One region of the Streptomyces sp. NPDC059582 genome, then DNA from elsewhere that is predicted to be linked to it. Evidence: riboswitches for the same ligand, from Rfam matches in the RefSeq annotation. Region 1 holds a riboswitch; the other holds the start of a gene.
The links. Region 1 has a riboswitch for glycine ahead of gcvT (glycine cleavage system aminomethyltransferase GcvT). Riboswitches for the same ligand answer to the same signal wherever they lie in the genome.
Positions count from the first base shown of each region.

Region 2: it holds a riboswitch for glycine, as region 1 does, so the genes downstream of both, gcvP (aminomethyl-transferring glycine dehydrogenase) here and gcvT (glycine cleavage system aminomethyltransferase GcvT) in region 1, are expected to answer to the same signal.

Region 1 is NZ_JBHWCC010000028.1:30,968-38,144, forward strand. It holds gene ACFV0T_RS23400 (L-serine ammonia-lyase) at 1-1,266, opposite strand, end outside; gene glyA (serine hydroxymethyltransferase) at 1,352-2,617, opposite strand; gene gcvH (glycine cleavage system protein GcvH) at 2,632-3,009, opposite strand; gene gcvT (glycine cleavage system aminomethyltransferase GcvT) at 3,119-4,237, opposite strand; glycine riboswitch at 4,418-4,520, opposite strand; gene ACFV0T_RS23420 (AAA family ATPase) at 4,692-5,363, shown strand; gene ACFV0T_RS23425 (enhanced serine sensitivity protein SseB) at 5,938-6,741, shown strand; gene ACFV0T_RS23430 (enhanced serine sensitivity protein SseB C-terminal domain-containing protein) at 6,876-7,177, shown strand, end outside.
Region 2 is NZ_JBHWCC010000077.1:17,290-24,466, reverse strand. It holds gene ACFV0T_RS38920 (MerR family transcriptional regulator) at 1-624, shown strand, start outside; gene ACFV0T_RS38915 (DNA polymerase IV) at 681-2,165, shown strand; gene ACFV0T_RS38910 (PRC-barrel domain-containing protein) at 2,519-2,890, opposite strand; glycine riboswitch at 3,005-3,103, shown strand; gene gcvP (aminomethyl-transferring glycine dehydrogenase) at 3,285-6,170, shown strand; gene ACFV0T_RS38900 (ABC transporter ATP-binding protein) at 6,266-7,177, opposite strand, start outside.

The DNA of each region.
Region 1 (7,177 bases):
GAGGGAGACCTTGTGGGAGCCGTCGCCGCGCATGGCCATGCGGGCGGCCGTGACGGCCTTGACCGCCGCCATGCCGTTGCGTTCGATGCACGGGATCTGGACGAGCCCGCCGACGGGGTCGCAGGTCAGGCCGAGGTTGTGCTCCATGCCGATCTCGGCGGCGTTCTCCACCTGCTCGGGACTGCCGCCCAGCACCTCGGCGAGCGCGCCGGCGGCCATGGAGCAGGCGGAGCCGACCTCGCCCTGGCAGCCGACCTCGGCGCCGGAGATGGAGGCGTTCTCCTTGAAGAGCATCCCGATGGCTCCGGCCGCGAGGAGGAAACGGACCACGCCCTCCTCGTCCGCGCCGGGGATGAAGTTGACGTAGTAGTGCAGGACCGCCGGGATGATGCCCGCGGCGCCGTTCGTGGGGGCGGTCACCACGCGGCCGCCGGCCGCGTTCTCCTCGTTCACCGCCATCGCGTAGAGCGTGATCCACTCCATGGAGTGGGCCAACGCGTCGCCGTCGGCCCGCAGCTGGCGGGCCGTCACCGCGGCGCGGCGGCGCACCCGCAGGCCGCCCGGCAGAATGCCCTCACGGGACATGCCACGCGACACGCACGCCTGCATCACCCGCCAGATGTCGAGCAGGCCGGAGCGGATCTCCTCCTCCGTGCGCCAGGCGCGCTCGTTCTCCAGCATCAGCGCGGAGATCGACAGGCCCGTCTCCTTCGTCAGGCGCAGCAGCTCGTCGCCCGTGCGGAAGGGGTACTTGAGGACCGTGTCGTCCAGCTTGATGCGGTCCGCGCCCACCGCGTCCTCGTCGACGACGAAGCCGCCGCCGACGGAGTAGTACGTCTTCGACAGCAGCTCCTTCCCCGCGTCGTCGTACGCCCACAGCGTCATGCCGTTCGCGTGGTAGGGGAGCGTCTCGCGGCGGTGCAGTATCAGGTCGTCGTCGAAGGAGAACGGGATCTCGTGCTCGCCGAGCAGCCGGAGCCGTCCCGCCTCCTTGATCTTCTCCACCCGATCGTCGGCCCGCTCCACGTCCACCGTGCGCGGCGAGTCGCCCTCCAGGCCGAGGAGCACCGCCTTGGGGGTGCCGTGGCCGTGGCCGGTGGCGCCGAGGGAGCCGTACAGCTCCGTGCGCACGGACGCGACGGAGTCCAGCAGGCTTTCGTTGCGCAGCCTGTGGGCGAACATGCGCGCCGCGCGCATCGGGCCGACCGTGTGGGAGCTGGACGGGCCGATGCCGATCGAGAACAGGTCGAAGACCGAGATGGCCACGGTGACTCCTCAGAACGGGGGTGGAACAAGGGGTGGGGCACCGTGCTCACCTCTCAGTGTGCGCGCGGTGCCCCGTACGGCGGTACTACTTGCTGCCCAGCGTGGGGTACAGCGGGTGCTTGTCGGCCAGGGCCTTCACCCGGGACTTCAGCGACTCGACGTCGTACGACGGCTTGAGCGCCTGTGCGATCACGTCCGCGACCTCGGCGAAGTCCTCGGCCGTGAAGCCTCGGGTGGCCAGGGCCGGCGTGCCGATCCGCAGGCCCGACGTCACCATCGGGGGCCGCGGGTCGTTCGGGACGGCGTTGCGGTTGACCGTGATGCCGACCTCGTGGAGGCGGTCCTCGGCCTGCTGGCCGTCCAGCTCGGACTCGCGCAGGTCGACCAGGATCAGGTGCACGTCCGTGCCGCCCGACAGGACGTTCACCCCGGCCTCGCGGGCGTCCGGCGCGGTCAGGCGCTCGGCGAGGATCCGCGCGCCGTCCACCGTACGGCGCTGGCGCTCCTTGAAGTCCTCGCCGGCGGCGATCTTGAAGGAGACCGCCTTGGCCGCGATCACGTGCTCCAGGGGGCCGCCCTGGAAGCCCGGGAACACCGAGGAGTTCAGCTTCTTCGCGAAGTCCTTCTTCGCCAGGATGATGCCGCCGCGGGGACCGCCCAGCGTCTTGTGGGTCGTGGAGGTGACCACGTCCGCGTGCTCCACCGGGTTCGGGTGGAGGCCGGCCGCGACCAGACCCGCGAAGTGCGCCATGTCGACCCACAGATAGGCCTCGACCTCGTCGGCGATCCGGCGGAACTCCGCGAAGTCCAGCTGGCGCGGATACGCCGACCAGCCCGCGATGATCACCTTCGGGCGGTGCTCCTTGGCGAGCCGCTCCACCTCGGCCATGTCGACCAGGCCGGAGTCGTCCACGTGGTACGCGACCACGTCGAACTGCTTGCCGGAGAAGTTCAGCCGCATCCCGTGGGTCAGGTGGCCGCCGTGCGCCAGGTCCAGGCCGAGGATGGTGTCGCCGGGCTGGGCCAGCGCGAACAGCGCGGCCTGGTTGGCGGAGGCGCCCGAGTGGGGCTGCACGTTGGCGTACTCGGCGCCGAACAGCTCCTTGACCCGGTCGATGGCGATCTGCTCGGCGACGTCGACGTGCTCGCAGCCACCGTAGTAGCGGCGGCCCGGGTAGCCCTCGGCGTACTTGTTGGTCAGGACCGAGCCCTGCGCCTCCATGACCGCGACCGGCGCGAAGTTCTCGGAGGCGATCATCTCCAGGGTGGACTGCTGACGGTGCAGCTCGGCGTCGACGGCGGCGGCGACGTCCGGGTCGAGCTCGTGCAGGGGGGTGTTCAGAAGCGACATGGGTGGGTGACTCCTCAGCCGGCGGAAAAGGCGGTGTACTCGTCGGCGGAGAGCAGGTCGGCCGGCTCGTCCGTCACGCGCACCTTGAACAGCCAGCCGCCCTCGAAGGGGGCCGAGTTCACCAGCGACGGGTCGTTCACCACGTCCTCGTTGACCTCGGTGATCTCCCCGTCGACGGGGGAGTACAGGTCGCTGACCGACTTGGTCGACTCCAGCTCGCCGCAGGTCTCGCCCGCGGTCACCGTGTCACCGACCTCCGGGAGCTGAACGAAGACGACATCGCCGAGCGCGTTGGCCGCGTGCTCCGTGATGCCGACCGTCGAGACGCCGTCCTCGGCGCCCGACAGCCACTCGTGCTCCTTGCTGTAGCGCAGCTGCTGGGGGTTGCTCATGGCCTGAATTCTCCTGTACGCGGGGGAGTGCTGATGGATGGGGGAGGGTCGGAACCGCTGATGAGCAGCGGAAATGTGCGCGGTGTCACGCAAGGACCGCGCTCAGTGTCTACTTCTGGCGCTTGTAGAACGGGAGCGCCACGACCTCGTACGCCTCGTGGGTTCCGCGAATGTCCACGCCGACGCCCCGGGTGCCAGGCGCCGCGTGCGCCGCGTCGACGTACGCCATGGCGATCGGCTTGCCCAGCGTGGGCGAGGGGGCGCCGGAGGTGACCTCGCCGATCACCTCGCCGCCGGCCACGACGGCGTACCCGGCGCGCGGGACACGGCGGCCCTCGGCGACCAGGCCGACGAGGACGCGCGGGGGCTTCGCCTCGGCCCGGGAAGCGGCCTCCGTCAGCGCCTCGCGGCCCACGAAGTCGCCCTCCTTCTCGAACTTCACGACCCGTCCGAGCCCGGCGTCGAAGGGCGTCAGGGAGGTGGTCAGCTCGTGCCCGTACAGCGGCATGCCCGCCTCCAGGCGCAGCGTGTCCCGGCAGGACAGACCGCACGCGATCAGTCCGACGGGCGCGCCCGCCTCGGTGAGCGCCTGCCACACCCGCTCCGCGTCGGCCGGGGCCACGAACAGCTCGAAGCCGTCCTCGCCGGTGTAGCCGGTGCGCGCGATGAGGGCGGGGACGCCCGCGACGGTGCCGGGCAGGCCCGCGTAGTACTTCAGGCCGTCGAGGTCGGCGTCGGTGAGGGACTTCAGGATGCCGGGGGACTCGGGGCCCTGGACGGCGATCAGGGCGTAGGCGTCGCGGTCGTCGCGGACCTCGGCGTCGAAGCCGGCGGACCGCTCCACGAGCGCGTCGAGCACGGTCTGCGCGTTGGAGGCGTTGGCGACGACCATGTACTCCGTCTCACCGAGCCGGTAGACGATCAGGTCGTCGAGGATGCCGCCGTCCGCCTGGCAGATCATGGTGTAGCGCGCGCGGCCGACGCCGACGGAGCCGATGTTGCCGACCAGGGCGTGGTTCAGCAGGTCCGCGGCCTGCGGTCCGGTGACCGTGATCTCGCCCATGTGCGACAGGTCGAACAGACCGGCCCTGGTCCGCACCGCGTTGTGCTCGTCCCGCTCGGAGCCGTAGCGCAGGGGCATGTCCCAGCCGGCGAAGTCGGTCATCGTCGCGCCGAGCGAGCGGTGTACGGCATCCAGCGCGGTGTGACGGAGTGGGGTACTGCTCATCGGACGGTCGTCTCCCAGGGCGATGGGGGTCCCCTGCGCGGCAGAACCGAGCATGGGGGAGGGCGAGGTCGTTCCTCCCCATCTGTCATCGGAACCTGAGAGGTTCGTCGTGACCACGCGTGGTCACGACTTGCACCTTGGGTGGAGCCACTGTCGCAGCGGCCCGCTTTTCAGATGTGCCTCGCCCGCGCGGTAACTGGGGCCTGAGAGATTCAAGGGAGGGACTTGCTCCTTCGGCGCCCCGGCGCAGCACTGCTGCTGGGGACTCTCCCGCGCGGATTCAAGCGGCCGGTATGCAGTTGGCGCGGACATCATTGCACGCCTCGTCCGCCGAGGGCAGGGCCGCATCTGTAACCGGCTTGTGGCGGTACGCGCACGAAAACGCCGGACATCACGCATTACCTTCTCTTTACGCTTGGCGGGGAAAGGACTTACCTGACCCCAGGGGAGGACGATGACGGTGAACAGGATCACGGCGTACGCCAGTACGGCCGCCGCACTGCCCAAGCAGCCCGCGGCCCCGGTCGCCGAGGCGCGCGCGCCACTGCCCGCGCCGGTCGTCCGCGACTTGCGCGAGCGCTCCGGGCACAGCCCGCACGGCCTGGTCTTCGGTCCCCGCGACCTGGTCGTGATCACCGGCCTGCCCGGCAGCGGCAAGTCCACGCTGATGCGGCGCGCGGCGCGGGGCATCCGCGTCGACTCCCAGGACACCCGCGACCGCTGGGACGCCCGCGCGCCCCGCTTCCTGCCGTACGCCTGCTACCGCCCGCTCGTCCGCCTCGCCCACTACGCCGGACTGCGCCGCGCCGTGCGCACCGGCCGGGGCGTCGTCGTGCACGACTGCGGCACCCAGGCCTGGGTGCGCGACTGGCTGGCCCGCGAAGCCCGCCGCCGGGGCGGCACCCTGCACCTGCTGCTGCTCGACGTCACCCCGAGCACGGCTCTGGAGGGCCAGCGCGACCGGGGCCGCGGCGTCTCGCGCTACGCCTTCCTGCGCCACCGCCGCGCCGCCGCCCGTCTGCTGCGCGCCGTCGAGAAGGGCGACCTGCCCCCGGGCTGCGGCTCGGCGCTGCTCCTGGACCGGGACGCGGCGGACGTACTGGGCCGGATCGACTTCGCGGCCTGAGCGCGGAGGGAGGGAAGGGCGACGGGGTGGGCGGGCGAGGGGGCCGGCCCACCGGGCCGACGGGTGGATGCGCCGGAGGGGGCGGTCGGACGGACGTGCCGGGGTGCCGGGAAGAGGCCCATGTGTGGAGGGGGCCTGGTCGACGGACGGACGGGCAGGGGGCACGGTCGGGGCGACGGGCGGAGGAGCCGAGGGACGGTCCGGTCGGCGGGCGGGTGGGCCGAGGGGTGCTCAACTCGACGCATTGGTGGGCCGAGGGGCGGTCGGATCGGTGGGTGGGTGGGCCGAGGGGTGCTCAACTCGACGCATTGGTGGGCCGAGGGGCGGTCGGATCGGTGGGTGGGTGGGCCGAGGGGTGCTCAACTCGGCGGATCGGTGGGCCAAGGGGCGGTCGGATCGGCGGACCGATGGGCCAAAGGCCGGCCACGGCGACGGCCAGGCGGCGCGGTCCGCGGGCACGGCGCGACGGAGCGGCTCGCGGGGCCGTCGCGGATCGGTCTGCGGGACGATTGCACGGAGGCCCGCACCCGTTAGCCTTTTGAGCCACAGCAGGTTCCCAGCAGGCGGTAGAGAGATGGACTTCCCGGCGGATCTTCCCGCGGACTTTTCCGCGGGCTTCCCCGCACAGACGCACCCCCATCCGCACGGCGGATGGCCCGGCAACGAGCTGGAGGAGGTGCTTTCCGCCTCCCTCGGCGTCCCGACGGCCGGCGGACGGATCGTCGAGGTGCTCGGCCGCAGCTTCGTCTGGGTGCCGCTGCCCAACGGCGGAGGCCCGCACAGCGGCCCGCTCGACCTGCCCACGCTGGAGATCGAAGGCCAGGTGTACGTGCCGGTCTTCAGCTCCGAGGAACAGTTCCGGCAGGTCGTCGGCTCGCACATGCCGTACACCGTCGCGCCTGCCGTGGACTTCGCCCGCGGTCTGCCGCCGCAGGTCGGCATCGCCGTGAACCCGGACGGCGTGGTGGGCATCCCGCTGCCGCCGACCGCGGTGGCGGAGCTGTGCCGCAGCGGGCGTACCCCGCTGGACGGCTTCGCGAGCGGCGGCCGGGTGCGGCTGTTCGAGCCGGACTGGCAGGACGACCCGGTGGACTTCCTCGCCGCGGCCTCGGCCGAGTTCGCCGACACCGGCGTCGTGCTCACCGCCCGCCGCTGCCTGGCCGCCATCGAGACCGGGGACCCCGTCCTGTTCGTCGGCGTCGAACTGGCCCACTGGGAGGGCGACCTGCGCGTCCTGCCGATGGACGCGCTGGGCCGGGCCCTCGCCAGGGTCGCCGTGCGGTGGCCGGTGAACCTCGTCCTCCTGGACGTGGTGGAGGACCCGGTGACGGACTGGATGCGGGAGCGGGTCCGCCCGTTCTACCAGCGCGGTCACTGACCGCGTGCCCGACCACGAGCCATCCGTCTTCGCCGACGCGGAACAACCCCCGAACTCCTGGGCGGCTGTTGTCGGCTGAGACGCCTAAGGTGGTTTCATATCCACGGCGACGTTTCTCGAAGGGGCGGTAAAGGGTGAGCGCGAGCGGCACTGCCGCGACCGGGCAGGTCGAGCACACGCTGCGCCAGGTCACGCCCGGGCGTTACGACGCCTACGAGGCGCTCCTGCGTGCGCTCGCGACCCCGTCCTCCGGCCAGGTCTGGATGCTGCTGTGGCACGGCCAGGCCGGTTCCCCCGACGCCCAGTACGGGAACATGGAGGTCGAAGGCTTCGGCTACGCCCCCTGTGTGACCTCCGCCCAGGAGCTCTCGGCCAGCGGCTGGAACCGTTCGTACGAGGTGGTGGACGGCCTCGACGTGGCCCGCACCCTCTACCC
Region 2 (7,177 bases), on a different contig from region 1:
ATGGCTGGGGGTGTCCCGGGATCCGGTTGCGGGGCGAGCGGTCCGTACCCGCTTCACAGCAACGCGGTCGATCACGTTCCGCAGCGACCTTCGGCCGTGCCGAGCAGCGGAGGGGCGACGTCCATGGCGTCCGAGCAGATCGGCTATCGAGGCCCGACGGCCTGTGCGGCCGCGGGGATCACCTACCGGCAACTCGACTACTGGGCCCGTACCGGGCTGGTCGAGCCGAGTGTGCGCCCCGCCTACGGGTCGGGGACGCAGCGCCTGTACAGCTTCCGGGACGTGGTCGTCCTCAAGATCGTCAAACGGTTCCTCGACACCGGGGTGTCGCTCCAGAACATCCGCACCGCCGTCCAGCACCTCCGGGAGCGGGGCTTCAGCGACCTGGAGCGCATGACACTGATGTGCGACGGCGCCACGGTCTACGAGTGCACCTCGCCCGACGAGGTCCACGCCCTGCTCCAGGGCGGTCAGGGCGTTTTCGGGATCGCCGTGGGCGTGGTGTGGCGGGACGTGGAGAACGCCCTGTCACAGCTGCACGGGGAGCGGATCGACACGGGGGAGACCCTGGTCGGGCCCAACCCCGCCGACGAGCTGGCGCGGCGCCGCAACCGGGCCGTCTGAGAGGCGCCCCGAGCCGCGCCGGGGCATTGTCAGTGGCGTAGGGCAGCATCGGAGATGTGAGAACCGCGCCCACGATCCTGCATCTCGACATGGATGCCTTCTTCGCCTCGGCGGAACAGGCGTCCAAGCCGAGCCTGCGCGGGAAGGCCGTCGTCGTGGGCGGGCTGGGACCACGCGGGGTGGTGGCGACCGCGTCGTACGAGGCGCGGGTCTTCGGGGTCAACTCGGCGATGCCCATGGCGCAGGCGCGCCGGCTGGCGCCGAACGCCGCGTACCTCGTGCCGCGCTTCGGGTTCTACCGGGCGATCAGCGAGCAGGTGATGGGGCTGCTGCGGGCGCTGTCACCGCTGGTGGAGCCGCTGAGCCTGGACGAGGCGTTCGTGGATCTGGAGGCGGGGGAGACGGCCTGGGACGCGGAGTCGGCCCGGCTGACGGGTGTGCGGCTGCGCGCCGACATACGAGCCGTCACGGGGCTCACGGGGTCCGTGGGGCTGGCGGCCTCCAAGATGCTCGCGAAGATCGCTTCCGAGCAGGCCAAGCCGGACGGGCTGGTGCTGATCGAGCCCGGCACCGAGCGGGCGCTGCTCGGGCCGATGTCGGTGCGGACGCTGCCGGGCGTGGGGCCGGCCACCGGCGACCATCTGCGGCGGGCCGGGATCACCACGGTCGACGAGATCGCGGAGGCGGGCGAGGACGAGCTCGTACGGCTGCTGGGCAAGGCGCACGGGCACGCGCTGCACGCGATGGCGCTGGCACACGACGACCGGCCCGTGGTGGCCGAGCGGGAGACCAAGTCGGTGTCGGTCGAGGACACGTACGACGTGGACATCCACGATCGGCTCAGGGTGGGGCTCGAGGTGCAGCGGCTGGCCGACCGGTGTGTGGGACGGCTGCGCGGGGCCGGGCTGTCGGGGCGGACCATCGTGCTGAAGGTGCGGCGCTACGACTTCTCGACGCTGACCCGGTCGGAGACGCTGCGGGGGCCGACGGACGATCCGGCGGTCGTACGGGAGGCGGCGGCCCGGCTGCTGGACTCCGTGGACACGACGGGCGGGGTGCGGCTCCTGGGGGTGGGCGTGTCCGGGCTCGCCGACTACACGCAGGAGGACTTGTTCGCGCAGGCGGCCGGGGAGCTGGCGCGGCACGCGCCGGAGGAGAAGGCCGCCCAGGAGTCCGTGCCGGAGTCGCCGGAGCCGGTCGAGCGGCGCTGGCGGGCCGGGCATGACGTGCGGCACGCCGAGCACGGACATGGCTGGGTGCAGGGCAGCGGCCTCGGCCGGGTCACCGTCCGGTTCGAGACGCCCGACTCCGTACCTGGGCGGGTACGGACGTTCCGGATCGACGACCCGGATCTCGAACCGGCGGATCCGCTGCCACTGGTGCGGCGAAGACCGGACGAGGAGGGCGCTGTCGCGGCCGTGACAGAGGCAGTGGTGGTGACCACGGACGCCGGATCGGTCGTGCCCTCGGACGTGGCCCGGGACTCGGACGGTGGTGTCGCGGTGGAGCGGTCGGCCGGATCGGGGCAGGCGGGGGATTGACGGCGGAGCCGCGGCGCGGTCGGCCCGAAGCGGTCCGTCCGGGCGCGGGGTCCGACGCGGTTCAGCCGAACGCGTTGGGGCGGGTCCGAGGAGCTTGGGCCGGGAGTGGCCCGGCGGCCGCCTGCCTCGCGACCGCCGGATCGTCCGTGGGCCCGCGCGGCGTCTCCGACCGGGTCGCGGGGAGAAAGCGTTCCAGGGCTGCGTTGCGAGCAGCTTCCAGGACCACCGTGCCGTCGCCCGCGCCATGCGTCGACCCGGCAGCCGGGTGGTCGGGCGGCCGGGCGGTCGGGCGGCGGGATGGCGGGGCGTAGTACGACGGCGGTGTGGTGGGGGCAGTCGGGCGGGTGGTGGGGTCAGGCCTCGTCCGTGCCTGCCAGCTTGCCGAAGTCGTGGTCCGGGATCGGGGGAGGAGCGGCGATGTCGAGGCCATAGTGGTGGTAGAGCTGGAGCTCCTGCTCGGGCGAGAGGTGGCGCCCGACGCCGAAGTCCGGGGCGTCCTTGATCAGCGCTCGCTCGAAGGGGATGCGCAGGGCGCCCTCGACCAGTTCGCTGGGCTCGAGCGGGACGAAGGCGTCTCTCGAGAACAGGCCGGTACGTATGGCAGCCCACTCCGGCACGCCGGTCGCGTCGTCGAGGTAGACCTCGTCGATGGTTCCGATCTTGGTGCCGTTGCGGTCGAACGCCTTGCGGCCGATCAGGTTGCGCGGATCGATATCGGTCTGCACGGGCCCTCCTCCAGGTCGCAACTCATTCGTAAGCACTACAAAAGAGCACAATCAGGAAGGTGGCCACTCGAAGGATCCGCTGTTGACCGCGCTGGTACGCTGGCAGACGGCTGCCGACCCCGTGCGGGAGAGTCCTCCGAGCATCATCATCGGAGGCGCCGAAGGAGCAAATCCTCCCCGGAATCTCTCAGGCCCACGTACCGCACGGACGAGGTCACTCTGGAAAGCAGGGCGGGTGTCGTCGGACTCCCGCTCTCACCGACGGTGAAAGCCGGTATCCCCTTTGTGGGCGATCCGGTGAAGCTCTCAGGTTGAGATGACAGAGGGGGAGGCCGTCCGGGTACCTGCGCCTTGGTACCCCTCGCAGGTCGCGTCAGACCAGGAGGCCTCCGCAATGACCGCCCACCGCATTCCGCTCTCCGAGCTCGAACAGGGAATCCCGTTCGAGCAGCGCCACATCGGGCCCGACCAGGAGGCGCGGGCCAAGATGCTCGCGCAGGTCGGGTACGGCTCGTTGGACGAACTCACGGCAGCCGCGGTCCCGGATGTGATCAAGAACGCCGACGCGCTCGACCTGCCCGGCGCGCGCACCGAGGCCGAGGTGCTGGCCGAGCTGCGCTCCCTCGCGGACCGCAACGAGGTCCTCGGCTCGATGATCGGCCTCGGCTACTACGGCACCTTCACGCCGCCCGTCATCCTGCGCAACGTCATGGAGAACCCGGCCTGGTACACGGCGTACACGCCCTACCAGCCGGAGATCTCGCAGGGCCGGCTCGAGGCGCTGCTGAACTTCCAGACCATGGTCGCCGAGCTCACCGGCCTGCCGACGTCCGGCGCCTCGCTGCTCGACGAGGGCACGGCCGCCGCCGAGGCGATGGCGCTGTCCCTGCGCATGGGCAAGAACAAGAAGGGTCTGTTCCTGGTCGACGCGGACGCGCTGCCGCAGACCATCGCCGTGATCCAGACCCGCGCCGAGCCGACCGGCGTCGAGGTCGTCGTCGCCGACCTCAGCGACGGTATTCCGGCCGAGATCGCCGAGCGCGAGATCAACGGCGTACTCGTCCAGTACCCCGGCGCCTCCGGAGCCGTGCGCGACATCAAGCCGGTCGTCGACCGGGCGCACGAGCTGGGCGCGCTCGTCACCGTCGCCGCCGACCTGCTCGCGCTGACGCTGCTGACCTCGCCGGGCGAACTCGGCGCGGACATCGCGGTCGGCACCACCCAGCGCTTCGGTGTGCCGATGGGCTTCGGCGGACCGCACGCCGGTTACATGGCCGTACGCGAGAAGTTCGCGCGCAGCCTGCCCGGGCGGCTCGTGGGCGTGTCCGTCGACGCCGACGGGAACCGGGCCTACCGCCTCGCCCTCCAGACCCGTGAGCAGCACATCCGCCGGGAGAAGGCGACCAGCAACATCTGCACCGCGCAGGTGCTGCTCGCCGTGATGGCCGGCATGTACGCCGTCTACCACGGGCCCGAGGGCCTGAAGGCCGTCGCCCGGCGCACCCACCGCTACGCCACGCTCCTCGCCGCGGGTCTCACCGCGGGCGGGGTCGAGATCGTGCACGGCGCCTTCTTCGACACGCTCACCGCGCGGGTGCCGGGCCGGGCCGCCGCGACCGTGGCCGCGGCGCGCGAGCACGGCGTGAACCTGTACCTCGTCGACGCCGACCACGTCTCCCTCGCCTGCGACGAGACCACCACGCGGGCACAGCTCGCCGCCGTGTGGACGGCCTTCGGTGTCGAGTGCGACATCGAGGCGCTGGACGAGACCACCGAGGACACCCTGCCGGCCGCGCTGCTGCGTACCGACACGTACCTGACGCACCCGGTCTTCCACCAGCACCGCTCCGAGACCGCGATGCTGCGCTACCTGCGCCGGCTGTCCGACCGCGACTACGCGCTCGACCGCGGCATGATCCCGCTGGGCTCCTGCACCATGAAGCTCAACGCGACCACCGAGATGGAGCCGGTCACCTGGCCCGAGTTCGGCCAGCTGCATCCCTTCGCGCCCGCCGAGCAGGCGCAGGGCTACCTCACGCTCATCCGTGAGCTGGAGGATCGGCTCGCCGAGGTCACCGGCTACGACAAGGTCTCCCTCCAGCCCAACGCCGGTTCGCAGGGCGAGCTGGCCGGTCTGCTCGCCGTACGCGGGTACCACCGGGCCAACGGGGACGAGCAGCGGACCGTCTGTCTGATCCCCTCCTCCGCGCACGGCACCAACGCCGCCAGCGCCGTCATGGCCGGTATGAAGGTCGTCGTGGTGAAGACCGCCGGGGACGGCGAGATCGACGTCGACGACCTGCGGGCGAAGATCGAGCAGTACCGCGACGAGCTGTCGGTGCTGATGATCACGTACCCGTCCACGCACGGCGTCTTCGAGGAGCACGTCGCCGACATCTGCGCGCAGGTGCACGAGGCGGGCGGCCAGGTCTACGTCGACGGGGCCAACCTCAACGCACTCGTCGGCCTCGCCAAGCCGGGCCACTTCGGCGGCGACGTCTCGCACCTGAACCTGCACAAGACGTTCTGCATCCCGCACGGCGGCGGCGGACCCGGCGTCGGCCCGGTGGCCGTACGGTCGCACCTGGCGCCGTACCTGCCGAACCACCCGATGCAGCCCGCGGCCGGTCCCGAGACCGGGGTCGGCCCGATCTCGGCGGCTCCGTGGGGTTCGGCCGGCATCCTGCCCATCTCGTGGGCCTACGTCCGTCTCATGGGCGGCGAAGGGCTCAAGCGGGCCACGCAGGTGGCGGTGCTCTCGGCCAACTACATCGCCAAGCGGCTCGAACCGCACTTCCCCGTGCTGTACACGGGCCCGGGCGGCCTGGTCGCCCACGAGTGCATCATCGACCTGCGCCCGCTCACCAAGGCGACCGGCGTGAGCGTCGACGACGTCGCCAAGCGGCTCATCGACTACGGCTTCCACGCGCCGACGATGTCGTTCCCGGTGGCCGGGACGCTGATGATCGAGCCGACCGAGTCCGAGGACCTGATCGAGCTCGACCGGTTCTGCGAGGCGATGATCGCCATCCGTACGGAGATCGAGAAGGTCGGTGCCGACCACTGGCCGGCCGACGACAACCCGCTGCGCAACGCCCCGCACACCGCGGCCGCGCTCGGCGGGGAGTGGAAGCACGCCTACAGCCGCGAGGAGGCCGTCTTCCCGGCCGGAGTCTCGGCCGCCGACAAGTACTGGCCGCCGGTGCGCCGTATCGACCAGGCCTTCGGTGACCGGAACCTGGTCTGCTCGTGCCCGCCGCTGGACGCGTACGAGGACTGAGCGCCGCGTCGGGCGCCGCGCCGGGAGTCCGGTGCGGCGCCCGCGGTCCGTCCTGGCCGGTCGTGCCGTTCCCCGCACTCCTTCGCCGGACCGGTTCAGGCGGGGTAGGCGTGCGTCTGGGTCGCCTTCACCGTCGCCCAGACGGGTGCGCCGGGGCGCAGGTCGAGTTCGGCGGCGGCCACCGTGGTCAGGTCCGCGGCGAGTGGGAGTTCGCCGGTGAGGTCGGCACGGATCTGGTCGCCGTGGGTCTCCAGACCCGCGACCTCACAGCGCCAGAGGTTGCGGGCGCTGGAGCCGGTGGGGCGGCTCCCGTGCAGGGTGACCGCGCTCGGCGGGAAGGCCACGAAGACCGAGCCCGACAGGATCTCGGTGGTGGTGACGGCGGGGCCGGCGTCGAGGCGGACCGTGTGCCCGTCGGCCCGCCCCTGGTACAGGTTCAGGCCGACCAGCCGCGCGATGTAGTCCGTGCGCGGGTGGCGGGCGATGTCGGACGGGGTGCCCTCCTGGACGACGCTCCCGTGCTCCACGACGACGAGTCGGTCGGCCAGCACCATGGCGTCCAGCGGGTCGTGGGTGACCAGCACGGCGACCGCCTCGAACTCGGCCAGATGACGCCGGAGCCGGGCCCGTACCTCCAGCCGGGTGCGGGCGTCCAGCGCGGCGAGGGGTTCGTCGAGGAGCAGCAGCCGCGGGTGGGTGGCCAGAGCGCGGGCCAGGGCGACGCGCTGGGCCTGACCGCCCGACAGCCGGCGGGGCTTGGCGCCGGTGTGGTCGGCCAGGCCCATCCGGTCCAGCCACTCGGCGGCCTGCGCACGGGCTTCTGCCTTGGAAGCGCCGTGGCAGCGCGGGCCGAACGCCACGTTGTCCAGCGCCGTCAGGTGCGGGAAGAGCAGGTAGTCCTGGAAGACCACGCCGACCGGGCGGGACTCGGGAGGCGTACGGTCCAGCGAGACGCCGTCGAGTCGTAGATGGCCGTCCGAGAGCGGGACGAGGCCGGCGAGGGCGCG